One region of the Enterobacter huaxiensis genome, then DNA from elsewhere that is predicted to be linked to it. Evidence: predicted binding sites of a transcription regulator. Region 1 holds the regulator's gene; each other region holds the start of a gene.
The links. The regulator CRP, encoded in region 1, controls carbon source genes, mostly activating them, when cyclic AMP is high. The targets are predictions, from matches to a motif close to ATGTGANNNNNNTCACAT.

Region 1 (5,143 bases):
AAATGATTATCCCCTGGCAGGATCTGTCTCCCGAAACGCTCGATAATCTGATTGAAAGCTTTGTATTACGTGAAGGCACCGATTATGGTGAACAAGAGCGTTCGCTTGAACAAAAGGTCAGCGATGTTAAGCGCCAGCTGAAAAGCGGCGACGTGGTGCTGGTGTGGTCCGAACTGCATGAGACGGTCAATATCATGCCCCGCAACGCGTTTCACGGCTGATCTGTAAACCTTTCCAGTCAGGGAGTTGCTATGTCTGCCAGACATCCGGTTATTGCCGTAACGGGCTCAAGCGGTGCGGGTACTACCACCACCAGCCTCGCTTTTCGCAAGATCTTCGCACAGCTGAATCTCCGGGCGGCAGAGGTGGAGGGCGACAGCTTTCACCGCTACACGCGCCCTGAAATGGACATGGCCATCCGCAAGGCGCGCGACCTGGGCAAACACATCAGCTATTTTGGGCCCGATGCCAATGATTTCGGGCTGTTAGAGCAAACCTTCCGCGAATACGGGCAGAGCGGTACCGGGCAGTCCCGCAAGTATCTGCACACCTACGACGAAGCGGTTCCCTGGAACCAGGTGCCGGGAACGTTTACCCCGTGGCAGCCGCTGCCGGAACCGACCGACGTGCTGTTTTATGAAGGGCTGCACGGCGGCGTGGTGACGCCCCATCACGACGTGGCGCGCCACGTGGATCTGCTGGTCGGCGTCGTGCCGATCGTGAACCTGGAGTGGATCCAGAAGCTGACGCGAGATATTAGCGAGCGCGGCCACTCGCGCGAGGCGGTGATGGACTCGGTGGTTCGCTCAATGGAGGATTACATTAACTTCCTGACGCCGCAGTTTTCCCGTACCCATATCAACTTCCAGCGCGTGCCGACGGTGGACACCTCTAATCCGTTTGCGGCGAAAACCATCCCGTCTCTGGATGAGAGCTTTGTGGTAATCCACTTCCGCAACCTCGAAGGCATTGATTACCCCTGGCTGCTGGCGATGCTGCAGGGCTCGTTCATTTCGCACATGAATACGCTGGTGGTGCCGGGGGGAAAAATGGGGCTGGCGATGGAGCTGATCATGACGCCGCTGGTGCAGCGGCTGATGGAAGGGAAGCAGATCGCGTGAGTTGTTTTGCCCGGTGGCGCTGCGCTTACCGGGCCTACGGTCATGCTTTTGCAGGGCGGGTCAGCGAAGCGCCACGCGCCAAAAGATTAGGCCTCGATCACCTCATACGAATGGGTGATGTTTACCGCTTTCTCCAGCATGAGCGCCACGGAGCAGTATTTCTCCGCAGACAGATCAACCGCGCGCGAAACCGCCGCGTCCTTCAGCTCTTTGCCGGTGACGATAAAGTGCAGATTAATGTGCGTGAACAGGCGTGGCGCCTCTTCGCGACGTTCTGACGTCAGCTTCACTTCGCAATCGGTTACGTCGTGACGGCCTTTTTGCAGAATCGACACCACGTCGATTGCGCTGCAGCCACCCGCCGCCATCAGCACCATTTCCATCGGGCTTGGCGCTTTGTCGCCGGAGTTACCGTCCATCAAAATCTGGTGTCCGGAAGCTGACTCGCCCAGGAACGTTAAACCTTCTACCCATTTCACACGCGCTTGCATATTCATTAACTCCAACGTTGCATTTTTGGTGACAGATTACGCGTGCGTTACAATTCTCGCAACGGAAGGCGACCTGCATCATGCTGAAGCGAGACACCAGGAGACACGCGGCAAAAGCTATGCTAAAACACTCTGGATGCTACAGTAATACATTGACGTTACACATGTATGCAGAGGACATCAAACTTTACTGGCTGCGAAACGTTACGACAGCCGACTTCCCAGGGTATGGGTAAGAATTCGATTGCAACCCCAGAGTCCGGATGCATCTTATGGCTCTGGTGACAGCTTATAACAGAGGATAACAGCGCATGGTGCTTGGCAAACCGCAAACAGACCCTACTCTCGAATGGTTCTTGTCTCATTGCCACATTCATAAGTACCCATCAAAGAGCACGCTGATTCACCAGGGTGAAAAAGCGGAAACGTTGTATTACATCGTTAAAGGCTCGGTGGCAGTGCTGATCAAAGATGAAGAAGGGAAAGAGATGATCCTTTCTTATCTGAACCAGGGCGATTTCATCGGTGAACTGGGCCTGTTTGAAGAGGGCCAGGAACGTAGCGCCTGGGTTCGTGCAAAGACAGCATGTGAAGTGGCTGAAATTTCTTACAAGAAATTCCGTCAGCTGATTCAGGTAAACCCTGACATCCTGATGCGTCTTTCTTCGCAGATGGCGCGCCGTCTGCAGGTGACATCCGAGAAAGTGGGTAACCTCGCATTCCTGGACGTTACCGGCCGTATTGCACAGACCCTGTTGAACCTGGCAAAACAGCCAGACGCGATGACCCACCCGGACGGCATGCAAATTAAAATTACGCGTCAGGAAATTGGTCAGATCGTCGGCTGCTCCCGCGAAACCGTGGGCCGTATCCTGAAAATGCTGGAAGACCAGAACCTGATCTCCGCCCACGGTAAAACCATCGTGGTCTACGGAACCCGTTAATTCGGTTAAACGGCGTGCCATCGCAAGGTGTCACGCCGTTTTTGTCTCTATTCCCCATGTGGCGCAGGCTGATCTATCACCCGGAAGTTAACTACGCACTGCGACAAACGTTGGTGTTGTGCCTTCCCGTGGCCGTCGGCCTGATCCTCGGACATCTTCAGCAAGGCCTGCTGTTTTCCCTCGTTCCCGCCTGCTGCAACATCGCCGGTCTGGACACGCCGCATAAACGCTTTTTTAAACGCCTGATTATCGGTGGCTGCCTGTTCGCCGGCTGTAGCCTCGCCGTACAGCTCCTGCTCGCCCGCGATATTCCGCTGCCGCTGATCCTGACCGTGCTGGCGATGACGCTGGGCGTGACGGCGGAGATCAGTTCGCTTCACGCTCGCCTGCTGCCCGCCTCGCTGATCGCCGCCATCTTCACCCTTAGCCTCGCCGGCAACATGCCGGTGTGGGAACCGCTGCTCATCTACGCCCTCGGCACGCTGTGGTACGGGCTGTTTAACTGGTTCTGGTTCTGGCTATGGCGGGAGCAGCCGCTGCGTGAATCCCTTAGCCTGCTCTACGTGCAGCTTGCCGACTACTGCGAAGCAAAGTATACCCTGCTCACCCAGCACACCGACCCGGAGAAATCGTTGCCGCCTCTGCTCGCCCGTCAGCAAAAGGTGGTCGATTTAATCAGCCAGTGCTATCAGCAGCTACACATGCTTGCCGCCAATAAAAACCATGGCTATAAGCGGCTGCTGCGCACCTTCCAGGTGGGGCTGGACCTGCAGGAGCACATCTCCGTAAGCCTGCATCATCCGGAGGAGGTGCAAAAGCTGGTCGAGCGCAGCCACGCCGAAGCGGTGATCCGCTGGAATGCCCAGACGGTATCGGCGCGTCTGCGCGTGCTGGCTGATGATATTCTCTATCACCGCTACCCCACGCGCTTCAACATGGAAAAACAGCTCGGCGCGCTGGAGAAAATCGCCCGTCAGCACCCGGAAAACCCGGTCGGCCAGTTTGCCGCCTGGCACTTTAGCCGCATCGCGCGCGTGCTGCGTACCCAGCGGCCGCTTTACCCGCGTGACCTGATGGCCGATAAGCAAAAACGCCTGCCGCTGCTGCCCGCGCTTAAAAGCTATCTGTCACTGAAATCTGCCGCGCTGCGTAACGCCGCGCGGATAAGCGTGATGCTGAGCGTCGCCAGCCTGATGGGCATGGCGCTGCACCTGCCGAAGCCCTACTGGATCTTAATGACCGTGCTGCTCGTGACGCAAAACGGCTACGGCGCCACGCGGGTGCGCATTTTCCACCGGGCTGGCGGAACCTTAGCCGGACTGATTATTGCCGGCGCCACGCTGCACTTCCACGTGCCGGAAGGCTATACGCTGGTGGGGATGCTGGCGATCACGATGATGAGCTATTTGATTATCCGCAAAAACTACGGCTGGGCGACGGTGGGCTTTACGGTCACGGCGGTGTACACCCTGCAGCTGCTCACGCTCAACGGCGATCAATTCATTATTGCCCGCCTGGTCGATACCCTGATTGGCTGCCTGATTGCCTTCGGCGGCATGGTCTGGCTGTGGCCGCAGTGGCAAAGTGGATTACTGAGGCAAAACGCCCACGACGCGCTGGAAGCGGATCAGCAGGCTATTCGTCTCATCCTGAGCGACGATCCGAAGCCTTCCCCGCTGGCCTACCAGCGCATGAAGGTCAACCAGGCGCACAACGCCCTGTTCAACTCGCTCAACCAGGCGATGCAGGAGCCGGGCTTTAACTCGCACTATCTGGCGGACATGAAGCTGTGGGTCACCCACAGCCAGTTTATCGTCGAGCATATTAACGCCATGACCACGCTGGCGCGCGAGCACACCATGCTGACGCCGGACCTGGCGCAGCGCTATTTGCAGTCGTGTGAAATTGCCCTGCAGAGGTGTCAGCAGCGTCTGGAGTATGACGCACCGGGTGAGTCCGGGGATTCGAATATTCTGGAAGCGCCGGAAACGCTCACCCACGGGCCGATGAGCACGCTGGAGCAGCACCTGCAGCGCGTTCTGGGGCATCTGAACACCATGCACACCATTTCGTCGGTGGCGTGGCGTCAGCGCCCGCATCACGGCATTTGGTTAACGCGCGTGTTAAAGCGAACCGAGTATTAGCTTTTTACGATCTTCTCGACCGCCGCGGCAAAACGGCTTAACCCGTCTTCAATATCTTTCTCTTCCACCACCAGCGACGGCGCAAAGCGCATCACGTCCGGTCCGGCGTTAAGTACCATGACCCCTTCGTGCGCGGCAGCGTGCAGGAAATCGCGCGCGCGGCCTTTGTACTGCGGCTTCAGCTCCGCGCCAATCAGCAGCCCCATGCCGCGGATCTCGCTGAAAACATCATATTCATCGTTAATCTGCTGTAGATGCTTCTCGAACAGCTCACGCTTCGCGCTAACGCCGTTCAGCACCTCCGGGGTGTTAATGATATCGAACGCGGCGCCCGCCACGGCGCTCGCCAGCGGGTTACCGCCGTAGGTGGAGCCGTGAGAACCCACGTGGAACGCGGAGGCGATCTCCTGGGTGGTCAGCACCGCGCTGACCGGGAAGCCGCC
Region 2 (5,143 bases), 2.0 Mb from region 1:
GGTTCTATACCTATAGTGATGAATGATATCGTTCGAGGTATTGCTGCTGCTGCAATTGGCGGCGCTTGTGGTGGTGCAATCACCATGGTATATGGTGCAGATGCAACGGTACCTTTTGGGGGTATATTGATGATCCCAACAATGTCAAATCCAATGGCGGGTATTATGGCGTTGTTAGTTAATATAGTAGTAACGGCAACCGTCTACGCCGTCATCAAAAAAGATGTCCCTCGTGATGTTGTTATCAACAATGATCATGAAGAGGAAGAGATCAACCTCGACGATATCAAGATTAGTTAAGTACAGTCATAACAGCATCCAGGCTGGAAATAACCAGCCAGATACATTCTGAGCATAGGTAAGAGATGCAGATATATACCTGCATCTCTTACGGAAAGAAAAACACAACAGCTGGATGATAACGTCATGCAAACTGTAAAACTAAACAAGGATATTGAAATGCCCCTGCTGGGCGTAACCGCTGATTGCTTTTCTGATAGCAAGTGTTTAAAGCGGACGCCGGGTTGACCGCTTCGGTAAAACTTAACTGGCAGATTTCGGTACTACGCCCGCCCCGCTAAACAGCATGCGGATACCGAGGCCAATCATGACAACCCCTGTAAATCGTTCCTGCCATTTGATAACGCTAGGGTGTTTACCTAGCCAGTTTCCAAATGTTCCTGATGCCATCGCAACCGATCCCAGGGAAACAATTCCAGCCAGCTTTTGGACGCTGCCCAGAACAAGCAATTGCAGCCAGACAGGGCCCGCGGCGGGATCGACAAACTGAGGAAGAAAAGCAAACATGAAAAGCAGGGATTTTGGGTTAGTCAGGCTGTTCAGAGCCCCTTCCTTAACGGCACTCCAGTCAGAAATTTTTGCAGTTTTTCGCAGGCGCGTATCAGTACCCGATGTCAGAATCATTTTTACGCCTAACCACACCAGATAGCCCGCCCCAGCCCACCTTAGCAGATCTAGCGCAACTGGCCAGGCATGAACAACGGTGACCAGCCCCAGGACAAGAAACGAAACTTGCACAAAACCTGCTACAAAGACATTTCCCAATACCGTAAGCAGCGCAATTCGTCTTCCCTGACCGACCCCTCTGGCGATAGTCAGCATCATGTCTGGCCCGGGAGAGATCTCCAGAAGCGTCAGCGCGAGAAGGAAAGTTATAAAGGTTTCGATGGAAGGCATCTTGGTCGAGTCAGAAAAAATATTTCCGCTACGTTACCTCAGTCCGATTCAAGCCGAAAGCGAAATATACTGCAGCATCCGCGCCTGGTTACATTAGAGCAGAGCGCAGCGAATTATCAGCGCCCTCCCCGGCTTTTCATCCCTTTCCCTTGAATGATAGTCTTAGCGCACGGGCAGTGATTGATTTCATTCAGGTAAACGTCATGAAGAAAAAAGAGTTTGTAACCCAGGATCTGCTCAGCAAAATTTACCAGCAGACCACGCCCGGGCCACGCAGATTACCGCCGGAAAGGCAGCTCGCCCAGGAGTACGGCGTGTCCCGCTCGACTATCCGCGAGGCGCTGGAAAAACTGGTCAACATTGGCGTGGTGCGAATTGTCCAGGGATCGGGTACGTGGATTAACGAACAGGCGCGCGCTAACCCGCTGGTGTACAACTCCATTACTGAAAAACGCTTCGACCAGATCCGCTACCGGATGATTAGCCTGCATAAGAAGCGCCCCGATCGCGCAGCACAGCAGATTTTTGGCATCGATGAAGAGAGTTTCATCTGGCATTTCTGTCGATTGCGCTATGTAGACGATGCGCCTGTACAGCTGGAAATCTCCAGCATGCCGGTGGCGGAATTTCCGGATCTAAATCAGCAGGCAATTGAGCGATCCATCCAGCAGTACGTGCTGAGCAAAGGGCTAACCATTTCTCATATGCTCACCACCTACCGCGCCGTGAGCGTGAATCGGGAACAGGCGGCCATACTGGGCTGCAAGAAAGGCAGCCCGGCAATGCACATTACTAATCGCGGAATTCTCGACGGCGGCCAGGTGTTCGAGGTCAGCGATATCATTGATATCAACTATAACTGTACCTACGTTATCCCCTATAACCGCGACAACTTAACCTGGCGTCAGAATCAAGGGGTGTGAATGGCGCCGTCCGGCAGGCGGCTTTGCGTCCATTCATGTGGCCGATAGACAACCGGATGCGCCAGCGCCAGCGCTTCATTAAACCCTACCCCCGTTCCCGCGTTCACCGGCGGATAAACGAAACCGTCTTTAACAAAGGGCGCGCCGGGGAATATTTTATCCGTCATCTCCGAGCGTGGAATGAATTCCTGAATGGCCGCATTGTGCAGGTGGATATTGAGATGCGTGTTCACCGCGACGCCAATCGGCGTCATATCGCCAGGGCCATGCCAGGCAAGGCGTACGCCAAAAGCCTGGCAGAAATGAGCCAGCTTGAGCGCCGGGGTGATCCCGCCAATTTGCGATACATGACAGCGAATGAAATCGATACGTCGGTTTACGATAAGGTCATGCCATTCGGCCGGATTATTGAAAAGCTCCCCCATTGCCAGCGGAACGCAGCTTTGCTGGCGTACCTGCTCCAGCCAGGGGCTCTGCTGCGGGGACAAAATATCTTCGATAAAGTAAGGCTGATACGGCTCAAGCTGTTTTGCCAGCTGCACGGCCTGCTGCGGGAACAAACGCTCGTGGACGTCGTGCAAAATATTAAGCTTCCAGCCGTATTTCTCACGCAGCGCGCGAAACATCTCGACGGTGTTGCGCATGTACTCTTGCTGATCGAACCATGCTCCCGGGGTAGGATCTTCAGGCGCGTGAAGGTCGGACGGCGTGCCGCCGTAAAAGCCAAGCTGGCAGCGAATATGGCGATAGCCTTGCGCAATCAGCGAGTCTACGGCGCTGAACAGCTGCTCCAGCGTTTCGCCACTGGCGTGCGTGTAAGCCGGGATCGCGTCGCGGGATTTGCCGCCAAACAGCTGATACAACGGCATTCCAGCAATCTGACCTTTGATGTCCCACAGCGCCATATCAACGCCTGAAATCGCGTTATTCATGGCCGGGCCGTTGCGCCAGTATGCGTTGACGTTCATCATCTGCCAAAGATCTTCGATGTTGTTCGCGTCGCGGCCCGTGAGCAACGGTTTTAAGTACTCATCAACCAGCGTCTTTACCGCCAGCGGCCGCTGCTGAAACGTCGCGCAGCCATGCCCCGTGACGCCCCGATCCGTTGTGACACGCACCGTTACCAGATTGTGTCTGTCCGGACGAGTAATAAAACATTCGATATTTTTGATGATCGCAGGCGTCACGAAATAACTCCTTTACTGCACTGTGGGAAGACAATATGGCGAATATCATCCCCCTAAAATTGAGGACGGGTAAACCCTTTTTTCCATTATTTATTTTGGTCTGATATTTGTTTAAATATCCCGTATAAATCATACCAATTAAGGCGAATAACCGTTTCTCAATCCCAAAAGACTAGCCTTTGTGAGCCACGTCAAAATTTATTGGTTTGTTTTGTAAGTCGGGTTTAATTATCCTTCAGGGCAACATTAAAACGACAACAACACCTGGCAGGAGTCTTTATGGGGACGCAAGAAGCCATCAATAATATTATTCGTCTGGTCGGTGGACAGGGGAATATTAATAAAGTCTGGCACTGCATGACGCGGCTGCGCTTCGATTTAATTGATGATAATAAAGTAGATCAAAATGAGATAAAAAAACTGCCCGGCGTGCTGGGCGCGCAGCTCCAGAGCGACCAGTTTCAGGTCATTATCGGACCAAAGGTGAACAGCTGGTACGAACAGATGCTTGACGTTCTGGGTACTGAAACCGCTTCGGATACCGCCGTGCCGAAAGGACGCAAGAGCCTGATATCGTTGTTTATGGATACGGTGTCCGGCGTCTTCGGCCCAATCGTACCAGCGATTGCCGGCGCCGGGATGATCAAAGGTTTGCTGGCCGGGTTAATCGCGCTGAAAGTGGTATCCGCAAAAAGCGAAACGGTCATGATTATCGACCTTATCGCCAGCGGCGTTTTTTACTTCCTGCCGTTTTTCCTTGCGGTATCCGCGGCGAAAATCTTCAAAACGAACGAATATCTGGCGGCGGCCATCGCGGCCTGCCTGATGTATCCATCGCTGATTGATGCCGCAAAGGCCCTGGCGACGCACCAGGAAGGCGCGGTCAGCGCGCTCTGGCTGCTCAATGCGATCCCGGTCTCCGTGTTTAACTATTCCGCCAGCGTGATTCCGGTGATTTTCTCGATCCTCGCCCTGAGCTATATCCACCGCTGGGTGGACAGCATCATGCCGGACGTGCTGAAAACGGTCTTCACCCCTACCCTAACCCTGTTTATCGGCGCGCTGGCAGCCCTCGTCGTGATTGGGCCAATTGGCATTTGGTTAGGCAAAGGGCTGGCGTTATTTATTGAAGGGTTGTTCAGCGTGTCGGCAAGCTTTGCCGGGCTGATTGTTGGCGCGATTCGACCGGTGGCAATCCTGACGGGCATGCACCACGCCATGACGCCCATCGCCCTGCAGAACTTCAGCGATCGCGGCTACGACATGCTGATGCCAATGATGTTTATGGCGAATATGGCCATTGCGGGTGCGACGTTCGCTATCTGGCGCTTGAGTAAAAATCGCCAGGAAAAAACCGTCACGCTGTCAGCCGCCATCTCCGCCCTGCTGGGAATTACCGAACCGGCGCTGTTTGGCGTACTGACGCGCTATAAAAAGGCCTTTATTGCCGCCACGGTTGCCAGCTCCCTGGCCTCAGCGTTTATCGCCTTCTTCGGCGTGCGGATTTACGGTTATATCCTGTCGAGCATTTTCAGCCTGCCGGCCTACATCGGGCCATACTTTATGTTTGCGCTCGCAGGCGTGGCGATAGCGCTGGTTCTGTCTTTCGCCTTAACCACCCTGCTCGTGGGTAAAGAACAGGCTAAACAGGAGTAGTCCGACGCCCCTGGCCATTACAAATCCCTGATTTTACTGGTACGGTTGTCTGCAGATGGGATCTCCACTCTGCAGACACAGGTGAAAAAATGTCCGACACGCTGAAAGATATTGATATCAACATCCTCGCTCAGAAGCTTAACGCCATCGCCCAGACCGGGCTGACCTACTCAAAAGATG
Region 3 (5,143 bases), 190 kb from region 1:
AGTTTAACGACATCATGGATTCGATTGCCGCGCTGGATGCGGACGTGATCACCATCGAAACCTCGCGATCGGACATGGAGCTGCTGGAGTCGTTCGAAGAGTTCGACTACCCGAACGAAATCGGGCCGGGCGTATATGACATTCATTCGCCGAACGTGCCAAGCGTGGAGTGGATCGAGGCGCTGTTGCAGAAGGCTGCCCAGCGTATCCCGGCGGAGCGTCTGTGGGTCAACCCGGACTGCGGCCTGAAAACGCGCGGCTGGCCGGAAACCCGTGCGGCGCTGGCGAACATGGTGAAGGCGGCGCAGAATTTGCGTCAGGCGTAGTTTTGCTGGATTGCCGGGTGGCGCTATCGCTTACCCGGCCCGTCTGTAGGCCCGGAAAGGCGTAGCCGCCACCGGGATTTTTTCTTTATGCTTTCTTCCCGCCGTACTGGCTAAACCAGTCCAGCATCCTCTGCCAGCCGTCTTTGGCGGATTCTTCGTGATAGCTCGGGCGATAATCGGCGTTAAACGCGTGCCCGGCTTCCGGATACACCACGATCTCTGCCTTCGCGTTTGCCGCCCGTAGCGCATGGCGCATGGTCTCAACGGTATCAAGCGGAATGCTGGTATCCTGAGCGCCATACAGCCCTAATACAGGGGCCGTTAAATCCGTTGCGATATCAACAGGCTGCTTTGGTGAATTCAGCGTTTTTTCGCCCACCAGCTTGCCGTACCAGGCCACGGCCGCTTTCAGCTGCGGGTTATGCGCGGCGTACAGCCAGCTAATGCGTCCGCCCCAGCAGAAACCGGTCACCATCAGACGATGCGGGTCGCCTCCATTGCGCGCTGCCCAGCTGGCAACGTGGTCGAGGTCGGCCAGCACCTGCGCATCCGGCACTTTTGTCACCAGATTACTGAACAGCGTTGGGATATCGCTGTAGTCATTCGGATCGCCCTGACGGAAATAGAGCTCGGGCGCAACGGCCAGGTATCCTTCCAGCGCCAGACGGCGGCAGAGGTCGCGAATATGTTCGTGAACGCCGAAAATTTCCTGAACCACGATGACGATGGGCAGCGCGCCGTCTGCGGATTTTGGCCGCGCGTGGTAAGCAGGCATATTTTCCCCCTGAGAGGGGATGGACGTCTCACCCGCGGTAATGGCGTCTTCAGGGGTTGAGACGATGGTTGAAGCATGCGGGGCTGCAGCAGGTGCAAAACCGGTTTTGTCATTCATGGCATTCTCCGTACCAATGAGTTAATTAGCGCAAAGGTAAATATAGACACCAGGTTAACAACCCACATTGCCCTGGAGGGTCTATCTTTTGTGCAGCATTCCACGATTTAACTTGTTAATGTGATGTGAATCACTATTTTATGGAAATTAACTGCAATCATTTTCATTCATGGTGAGATGCATCACGAAATTATGCGTATCGCTTCTGTAAAGTACCGTTTTACTTCTTCTGACTAACCGACCCACAGAGGAGTCACCCTATGTCTAAGTCTGATGTTTTTCATCTCGGCCTCACTAAAAACGATTTACAAGGGGCTACGCTCGCTATCGTCCCTGGCGATCCTGAGCGTGTGGAAAAGATCGCCGCGCTGATGGATAAGCCGGTCAAGCTGGCAGCCCATCGTGAATTCACCACCTGGCGCGCAGAGCTGGATGGCAAAGCGGTGATCGTGTGCTCTACCGGTATCGGTGGCCCGTCTACCTCAATTGCCGTTGAAGAGCTGGCGCAGCTGGGCATTCGTACCTTCCTGCGTATCGGTACTACCGGCGCTATTCAGCCGCACATCAACGTCGGCGACGTGCTGGTGACGACCGCATCCGTGCGTCTGGACGGTGCAAGCCTGCACTTTGCCCCGATGGAATTCCCGGCAGTGGCTGATTTCGAATGCACCACCGCGCTGGTTGAAGCCGCTAAATCCGTGGGCGCAACCACTCACGTGGGCGTCACCGCCTCCTCTGATACCTTCTACCCGGGCCAGGAGCGTTACGACACCTTCTCAGGCCGCGTGGTAAGCCGCTTCAAAGGCTCAATGGAAGAGTGGCAGTCCATGGGCGTAATGAACTACGAAATGGAATCTGCAACGCTGCTGACCATGTGCGCAAGCCAGGGCCTGCGTGCCGGTATGGTGGCGGGCGTTATCGTCAACCGTACCCAGCAGGAGATCCCGAACGCGGAAACCATGAAGCAGACTGAAAGTCATGCGGTGAAAATCGTGGTGGAAGCGGCTCGTCGCCTGATCTAATCCTCTCTTCTGAGACACAAGGCCGACGCGTTCGGCCTTTATTTTTTGCGTAGTGCCTCGCAGGAAAACCCTTTCAAACTGGACGTTTATACAGCACAATTCTATTTTGTGCGGGTAATACGTTGATGCAGGGGGCATTGTGGATATCTCAATCCTGGTTTACGCGGTGATTGCGCTGGTGTGTTTGGCAATTGGCTGGCTGATTTCCAGCTACCAGCATGCGCAGATGAAAGCCGAACAGCTGGCTGAGCGTGAGGAGATCGTCTCTGAGCTGAGTGCGACAAAACAACAGCTTGCTCAAAGCTCACACTGGCGCGACGAGTGCGAGCTGCTGAATAACGAACTGCGCAACCTGCGCGACATCAACACCTCGCTGGAGGCCGATCTCCGCGAAGTCACCACCCGCCTCGAAGCCACCCAGCTGCATGCGGAAGACAAAATCCGCCAGATGATCAACAGCGAGCAGCGCCTCAGCGAGCAGTTTGAAAACCTCGCGAACCGTATTTTTGAGCACAGCAACCGCCGCGTTGACGAGCAAAACCGCCAGAGCCTGAATGGCCTTCTGACGCCGCTGCGCGAGCAGCTGGACGGCTTTCGTCGTCAGGTGCAGGACAGCTTTGGGCAGGAGGCGCGCGAGCGTCACACCCTGGCACATGAAATTCGCAATCTTCAGCAGCTAAACGCACAGATGGCGCAGGAAGCGGTCAACCTGACGCGCGCGCTGAAGGGGGATAACAAAGCCCAGGGCAACTGGGGAGAAGTGGTCCTGACCCGCGTGCTGGAGGCTTCAGGCCTGCGCGAAGGGTATGAATACGAAACGCAGGTGAGCATCGAAAACGATGCCCGCTCGCGTATGCAGCCGGATGTTATTGTGCGGCTGCCGCAGGGCAAGGATGTGGTGATTGACGCCAAAATGACGCTGGTGGCCTACGAGCGCTACTTCAACGCGGAAGATGATTACACCAGGGAGTCAGCGCTGCAGGAACACATCGCCTCCGTGCGGAACCATATTCGACAGCTGGGCCGAAAGGACTATCAGCAGCTGCCTGGCTTGCGATCCCTGGACTACGTGCTGATGTTTATCCCGGTTGAGCCCGCCTTCCTGCTTGCGCTCGACAGACAGCCCGAACTGATTACCGAGGCGTTGAAAAATAACATTATGCTGGTCAGCCCAACGACGCTGCTGGTGGCCTTGCGAACCATTGCCAACCTGTGGCGTTACGAGCACCAGAGCCGCAACGCTCAGCAGATTGCCGATCGCGCCAGCAAGCTGTACGACAAAATGCGCCTCTTCGTGGACGACATGTCCTCGGTTGGGCAAAGTCTCGACCGCGCGCAGGATAATTACCGGCAGGCGATGAAAAAGCTCTCTTCCGGGCGTGGCAATCTGCTGGCGCAGGCCGAGGCATTTCGTAGCCTTGGCGTAGAGGTAAAACGCGAGATTAATCCGGAATTGGTTGAACAAGCCACTGCACAGGATGAAGAGTTCCGTCTGCGAGAAGGTGCCGATGAGCAAAATACCCACAGCGAAGACAACGGTTTAGCGGCGGATTTATCGCCAGATGAACAGCCGACGCGTTACTTTCACGGTGGTTGAACCGTAGGGCAATTGCGTCCAATCTGATACACTTCACCAACATTTGACTGATTAGCAGGCTCTGAGATGGTTGACGATTCACAAGACACAACGCACTTTGGCTTTCAGACTGTTGCCAAAGCGCAGAAAGCTGACATGGTGGCCCACGTGTTTCATTCCGTGGCGGCGAAGTACGATGTAATGAATGATCTGATGTCATTCGGCATTCATCGCTTGTGGAAACGCTTCACTATCGACTGCAGCGGCGTACGTCGTGGACAAACCGTGCTGGATTTAGCGGGCGGAACGGGCGATCTGACGGCGAAATTCTCCCGTCTGGTGGGCGAAACGGGCCGCGTTGTGCTGGCAGACATTAACGACTCCATGCTGAAAATGGGGCGCGAAAAACTGCGTAACATCGGCGTGGTAGGCAACGTGGAATACGTGCAGGCTAACGCCGAAGCGCTGCCGTTCCCGGATAATACCTTTGACTGCATCACTATTTCGTTTGGCCTGCGTAACGTCACGGATAAAGACAAAGCCCTGCGCTCCATGTACCGCGTGCTGAAGCCGGGCGGACGCCTGCTGGTGCTTGAGTTCTCGAAGCCGATTATCGATCCGCTGAGCAAAGCCTACGATGCCTATTCCTTCCACATTCTGCCGCGCATTGGTGAATTAGTGGCGAACGATGCAGAGAGCTACCGCTACCTGGCGGAATCCATCCGTATGCACCCGGATCAGGACACCCTGAAAGCCATGATGCAGGATGCGGGCCTTGAGAACGTGGAATACTTCAACATGACGGCGGGCGTCGTCGCGCTGCATCGCGGTTACAAGTTCTGAGTGGAGGTGTCACGTGCCCTTTAAGCCCTTAGTCACCGCAGGCATTGAGAATGTACTTAATGCCTTTCTGTACCGCGCGCCTGCGTTAAAAGCAGCGCGTCAGCGGCTCAACGGAAAGGTACTGCGCATTGTTTTAAAAGAGTTCTCGACGCCGCTCGTACTGGTCTTCAGCGAACGCCAGCTCGACGTTCTGGGTGAGTGGGAAGGCGAGGCTGATTGCTCGGTCATTACGCACCTGAGCGTGCTGCCGAAGCTGCGTGACCGCCAGCAGCTGACGGCGCTTATCCGCAGCGGTGAGCTGGAAGTGGAAGGTGACATTCAGGTTGTGCAGAACTTCGTTGCGCTCAGCGATATTGCCGAGTTTGACCCGGCAGAACTGCTCGCGCCTTTTATTGGCGATATCGCCGCCGAAGGGATGGGTAAAGCCTTTCGTGGCGGTACGGCTTTCCTGCGTAAAAGCCTGCAGCGACAGCAGCGTTATGCG
Region 4 (5,143 bases), 440 kb from region 1:
GACGGGCGTGACGGGAGGCGATCTGGTTAAAGGTATTCAACAGGCTGCGAAGGGTGTACGCACGCAAACTTTACTGATCGGCGGCGCAGACCGAACGTGTAATATAATAGACTCTCTGCATTCATGGTGATTTATCGAGATACAAATGACGACGCTGACAGAAGACGATGTGCTTGAGCAACTGGATGCTCAGAATAACCTCCTCGCATTTATGACGACGGCACAGTCTTTTTTACTCCAGGGCATTAAATGTTTTCTGCCGTCGCTGTTTGTCGATAACGATGAAGAGATCGTGGAATATGCAGTGAAGCCGTTACTCGCCCAGAGTGGGCCGCTTGATGATATCGACGTGGCGCTACGCTTAATTTATGCGCTGGGAAAAATGGACAAATGGCTCTACGCAGACATTACGCATTTTTCTCAGTTTTATCAGTATCTGAATGAACAGGATGCGGTCCCGGGCTTCGCCGATGACATCACCTGGGATTTTATCAGTAACGTCAATTGTATCACCCGTAACGCGACGTTATACGGCGCGCTGGAGTCGATGAAATTTGCTGATTTTGCCGCATGGTCTGAGGTTCGCTTTACCGCGATGATCAAAACGGCGCTAACCCTGGCGGTAACGACAATTTTAAAGGAACTGACGCCGTGAAAATTGGGCTAAAGGTCAATGGGCTACACGTAGAAGCACACTATCCTGATGACGAAATTGAAAATGTTCATAAGCCTTTGCTTCGTCAGCTGGCGAAACGGCATTTCGACAGCCCCAGCAGACGAACGATTGTTTTTCTCAGCGCCCCGCCCGGTACGGGCAAGTCCACGCTGACCGCCTTCTGGGAATACCTCTCTCATCAGACGGAGGGGCTCGCTCCGATTCAGACGTTGCCAATGGATGGTTTTCATCACTACAACGTCTGGCTGGAAGCGCATAACCTGCGCGCGTACAAAGGCGCCCCGGAGACCTTTGATGTTGACAGGCTGGCGCAACATCTGCGGCAGATAAAAGAGGGCGACGGTACCTGGCCGCAGTATGACCGGCAAACGCACGACCCTGTCGAAGGGGCGATCGTGGTAACGGCACCCATCGTGATTGTTGAGGGTAACTGGTTACTGCTCGATGATGAACGATGGCGAGCGCTGATAGAATACTGTGATTTTTCATTGTTTATTCGCGCGCCTGCCGAAGCATTACGCACGCGCCTGGTGGGACGTAAGCTGGCCGGGGGGCTCTCTCTGACCGATGCCGAAGCGTTTTATGCCCGCACCGATGGGCCAAACGTGGAACGGGTTCTGCGTCATAGCCGACCTGCCCGCGTGGAGCTCAGCATGTCGGCAAACGGGGAATACCGTCTCGTCTGATCCTGTGTGACTCTCAGGGGGCCGTTTCGCTGGGGCATCGCTCGACCCGCCGCGTTTCACGTGGCGGGAAGAATAGGGGTTATTCCGGAAAAATGTGATGGAGATCAGATAAAATCGCTCTTAATCTGGACAGACATTCCTTTTATTCCCCGATTCGCTTATTCTTGCTGAAGCGTTTCAGTCGATTAAATGTTCGACAATTGACCAATCAATCGCAGTTTGTGATAGCAAGGATTCCCCTTCGGGCGTCGCTGGATTACTCTTTCAGCCACCTCAAACTCAGGGATAGCTTTGCAGGAGATCTATGACCGTACGCGTAGCGATTAATGGCTTCGGTCGCATCGGGCGTAACGTGGTTCGTGCTTTATATGAATCCGGGCGTCGTGCGGAAATCACCGTGGTGGCAATCAATGAACTGGCGGATGCTACGGGCATGGCGCATTTGTTGAAATATGACACCAGCCACGGCCGCTTTGCCTGGGACGTTCGCCAGGAAAGAGAACAGCTGTTTGTCGGTGATGATGCGATCCGCGTGCTGCATGAAAGCAGCATTGAAGGGCTACCGTGGCGTGAACTGGGTGTGGATGTGGTGCTGGACTGTACCGGCGTGTACGGCAGCCGTGAACACGGCGAAGCGCACCTGAAAGCGGGCGCGAAAAAAGTCCTGTTTTCCCATCCCGGCAGCCACGATCTTGACGCCACCGTCGTCTTCGGTGTGAACCAGCATGAGCTGGAAGCTGAACACCGCATTGTCTCCAACGCCTCCTGTACCACCAACTGCATTATTCCGGTCATCAAACTGTTAGACGATGCGTATGGCATTGAATCCGGCACCGTAACCACGATTCACTCCGCCATGCACGATCAGCAGGTTATCGACGCCTATCATCCGGACTTACGACGCACTCGCGCGGCGAGTCAGTCAATCATTCCGGTGGATACTAAACTGGCTGCAGGGATCACCCGAATTTTCCCGCAGTTTAACGACCGTTTCGAAGCGATTGCCGTGCGCGTTCCAACGATTAACGTCACCGCAATCGACCTCAGCGTAACGGTAAAAAAACCGGTAAAAGCCTGCGAAGTCAACCTGTTGCTGCAAAAAGCGGCACAGGGTGCATTTCATGGTATAGTTGACTATACGGAATTACCGTTGGTCTCAGTAGATTTTAACCACGACCCGCACAGTGCCATTGTTGACGGTACGCAAACGCGAGTCAGTGGCGCACACCTTATCAAGACGCTGGTCTGGTGTGATAACGAATGGGGCTTTGCTAACCGAATGCTCGACACCACGTTAGCAATGGCCGCGAAAGGTTTCAGGTAAGACGCATCGTGCGTCTGCAAAACTTTAAGAATCAACGAGAGGATTCACCATGTCTGTAATTAAGATGACCGATCTGGATCTGGCAGGTAAACGCGTTTTCATCCGTGCCGATCTGAACGTACCGGTTAAAGATGGCAAAGTGACCAGCGACGCGCGTATTCGTGCATCTCTGCCAACCATCGAGCTGGCTCTGAAGCAGGGCGCTAAAGTGATGGTAACCTCCCACCTGGGTCGTCCAACTGAAGGCGAGTACAACGAAGAGTTCTCTCTGCTGCCGGTTGTTAATTACCTGAAAGACAAACTGTCCAGCCCGGTTCGCCTGGTGAAAGATTACCTGGACGGCGTTGAAGTTGCTGCCGGTGAACTGGTTGTTCTGGAAAACGTTCGCTTCAACAAAGGCGAAAAGAAAGACGACGAAGCGCTGTCCAAAAAATACGCTGCACTGTGCGACGTATTCGTGATGGATGCATTCGGTACTGCTCACCGTGCGCAGGCTTCTACCCACGGTATCGGTAAATTCGCAGACGTTGCTTGCGCAGGTCCTCTGCTGGCTGACGAACTGGAAGCACTGGGTAAAGCACTGAAAGAACCAGCGCGTCCAATGGTCGCTATCGTTGGCGGTTCTAAAGTTTCTACCAAACTGACCGTTCTGGATTCCCTGTCAAAAATCGCTGACCAGCTGATCGTTGGCGGTGGTATCGCGAACACCTTCGTTGCCGCTCAAGGCCACAACGTCGGTAAGTCCCTGTACGAAGCGGACCTGGTTGACGAAGCGAAACGCCTCCTGACCACCTGTGATATCCCAGTCCCAACTGACGTACGCGTAGCGACCGAGTTCTCTGAAACCGCTACCGCGACCCTGAAATCTGTAAACGACATCAAAGATGAAGAGCAGATTCTGGACCTGGGCGACGTTTCTGCACAGAAACTGGCTGATATCCTGAAAAACGCAAAAACTATCCTGTGGAACGGTCCTGTTGGCGTGTTCGAATTCCCGAACTTCCGCAAAGGTACTGAAATCGTTGCTAACGCAATCGCAGACAGCGAAGCGTTCTCTATCGCAGGCGGCGGTGACACCCTGGCAGCTATCGACCTGTTCGGTATCTCAGACAAGATCTCCTACATCTCCACTGGCGGCGGCGCATTCCTCGAGTTCGTGGAAGGCAAAGTACTGCCGGCAGTAGCAATGCTCGAAGAGCGCGCTAAGAAGTAAGCCATTCAAGGGCAGGGAAACCTGCCCAATTTTCAGCGCGCTTTTAAGAGCACGCATCTTTTCTAACGGCCGAAGATACAGGACTAAGCAACATGTCTAAAATTTTTGATTTCGTAAAACCTGGCGTTATCACCGGTGATGACGTACAGAAAGTGTTCCAGGTAGCTAAAGAAAACAACTTCGCTCTGCCAGCAGTTAACTGCGTGGGTACCGACTCCATCAACGCCGTACTGGAAACTGCAGCCAAAGTTAAAGCTCCAGTTATCGTTCAGTTCTCTAACGGTGGCGCTGCGTTCATCGCAGGTAAAGGCGTGAAAACTGACGTTCCTCAGGGCGCTGCAATCCTGGGTGCTATCTCTGGTGCGCACCACGTACACCAGATGGCTGAACACTACGGTGTTCCAGTTATCCTGCACACTGACCACTGCGCGAAGAAACTGCTGCCGTGGATCGACGGCCTGCTGGACGCGGGTGAAAAACACTTCGCGGCAACCGGTAAGCCACTGTTCTCTTCTCACATGATCGACCTGTCTGAAGAGTCTCTGCACGAAAACATCGAAATCTGCTCCAAATACCTGGCGCGCATGGCCAAAATGGACATGACTCTGGAAATCGAACTGGGTTGCACCGGTGGTGAAGAAGACGGCGTGGACAACAGCCACATGGACGCTTCTGCACTGTACACCCAGCCAGAAGACGTTGACTACGCGTACACCGAGCTGAGCAAAATCAGCCCACGCTTCACCATTGCGGCGTCCTTCGGTAACGTGCACGGCGTTTACAAACCAGGTAACGTGGTTCTGACCCCGACCATCCTGCGTGATTCTCAGGAATACGTGTCCAAGAAACACAACCTGCCGCACAACAGCCTGAACTTCGTCTTCCACGGCGGTTCCGGTTCTTCTGCTCAGGAAATCAAAGACTCCGTAAGCTACGGCGTAGTGAAAATGAACATCGATACCGATACCCAGTGGGCAACATGGGACGGTATCCTGGGCTACTACAAAACTAACGAAGCTTACCTGCAGGGTCAGCTGGGCAACCCGAAAGGCGAAGACCAGCCGAACAAGAAATACTACGATCCGCGCGTATGGCTGCGTGCTGCCCAGACTTCAATGATCACGCGTCTGGAGCAGGCATTCAAAGAACTGAACGCGGTTGACGTTCTGTAATTTGAGCTGCTAAACGCCTCAGAAAGGTCCGCAAACGCGGGCCTTTTTTTATGCCTTTTCAATAGCCTGATA

Region 2: the regulator CRP is predicted to act here: its motif matches at 3,487-3,504, upstream of D5067_RS11615 (enolase C-terminal domain-like protein).
Region 3: the regulator CRP is predicted to act here: its motif matches at 1,337-1,354, upstream of udp (uridine phosphorylase).
Region 4: the regulator CRP is predicted to act here: its motif matches at 1,455-1,472, upstream of epd (erythrose-4-phosphate dehydrogenase).

The regions. Positions count from the first base shown of each region.
Region 1 covers NZ_CP043342.1:393,169-398,311, reverse strand. Annotated here, with positions in the region: gene D5067_RS01850 (hydrolase) at 1-6, shown strand, start outside; gene D5067_RS01845 (YheU family protein) at 3-221, shown strand; gene D5067_RS01840 (phosphoribulokinase) at 252-1,121, shown strand; gene D5067_RS01835 (OsmC family protein) at 1,208-1,612, opposite strand; gene crp (cAMP-activated global transcriptional regulator CRP) at 1,924-2,556, shown strand; gene D5067_RS01825 (YccS/YhfK family putative transporter) at 2,613-4,700, shown strand; gene argD (bifunctional acetylornithine/succinyldiaminopimelate transaminase) at 4,697-5,143, opposite strand, start outside.
Region 2 covers NZ_CP043342.1:2,424,462-2,429,604, reverse strand. Annotated here, with positions in the region: gene D5067_RS11630 (PTS fructose transporter subunit IIC) at 1-300, shown strand, start outside; gene D5067_RS11625 (LysE family translocator) at 544-1,197, opposite strand; gene D5067_RS11620 (GntR family transcriptional regulator) at 1,401-2,120, shown strand; gene D5067_RS11615 (enolase C-terminal domain-like protein) at 2,108-3,307, opposite strand; gene D5067_RS11610 (PTS transporter subunit EIIC) at 3,587-4,963, shown strand; gene D5067_RS11605 (NUDIX hydrolase) at 5,053-5,143, shown strand, end outside.
Region 3 covers NZ_CP043342.1:201,837-206,979, forward strand. Annotated here, with positions in the region: gene metE (5-methyltetrahydropteroyltriglutamate--homocysteine S-methyltransferase) at 1-326, shown strand, start outside; gene D5067_RS00985 (dienelactone hydrolase family protein) at 412-1,218, opposite strand; gene udp (uridine phosphorylase) at 1,479-2,240, shown strand; gene rmuC (DNA recombination protein RmuC) at 2,380-3,837, shown strand; gene ubiE (bifunctional demethylmenaquinone methyltransferase/2-methoxy-6-polyprenyl-1,4-benzoquinol methylase UbiE) at 3,904-4,659, shown strand; gene ubiJ (ubiquinone biosynthesis protein UbiJ) at 4,673-5,143, shown strand, end outside.
Region 4 covers NZ_CP043342.1:834,642-839,784, forward strand. Annotated here, with positions in the region: gene glpX (class II fructose-bisphosphatase) at 1-130, shown strand, start outside; gene D5067_RS04065 (MltR family transcriptional regulator) at 146-655, shown strand; gene D5067_RS04070 (nucleoside/nucleotide kinase family protein) at 652-1,362, shown strand; gene epd (erythrose-4-phosphate dehydrogenase) at 1,667-2,686, shown strand; gene pgk (phosphoglycerate kinase) at 2,736-3,899, shown strand; gene fbaA (class II fructose-bisphosphate aldolase) at 3,992-5,071, shown strand.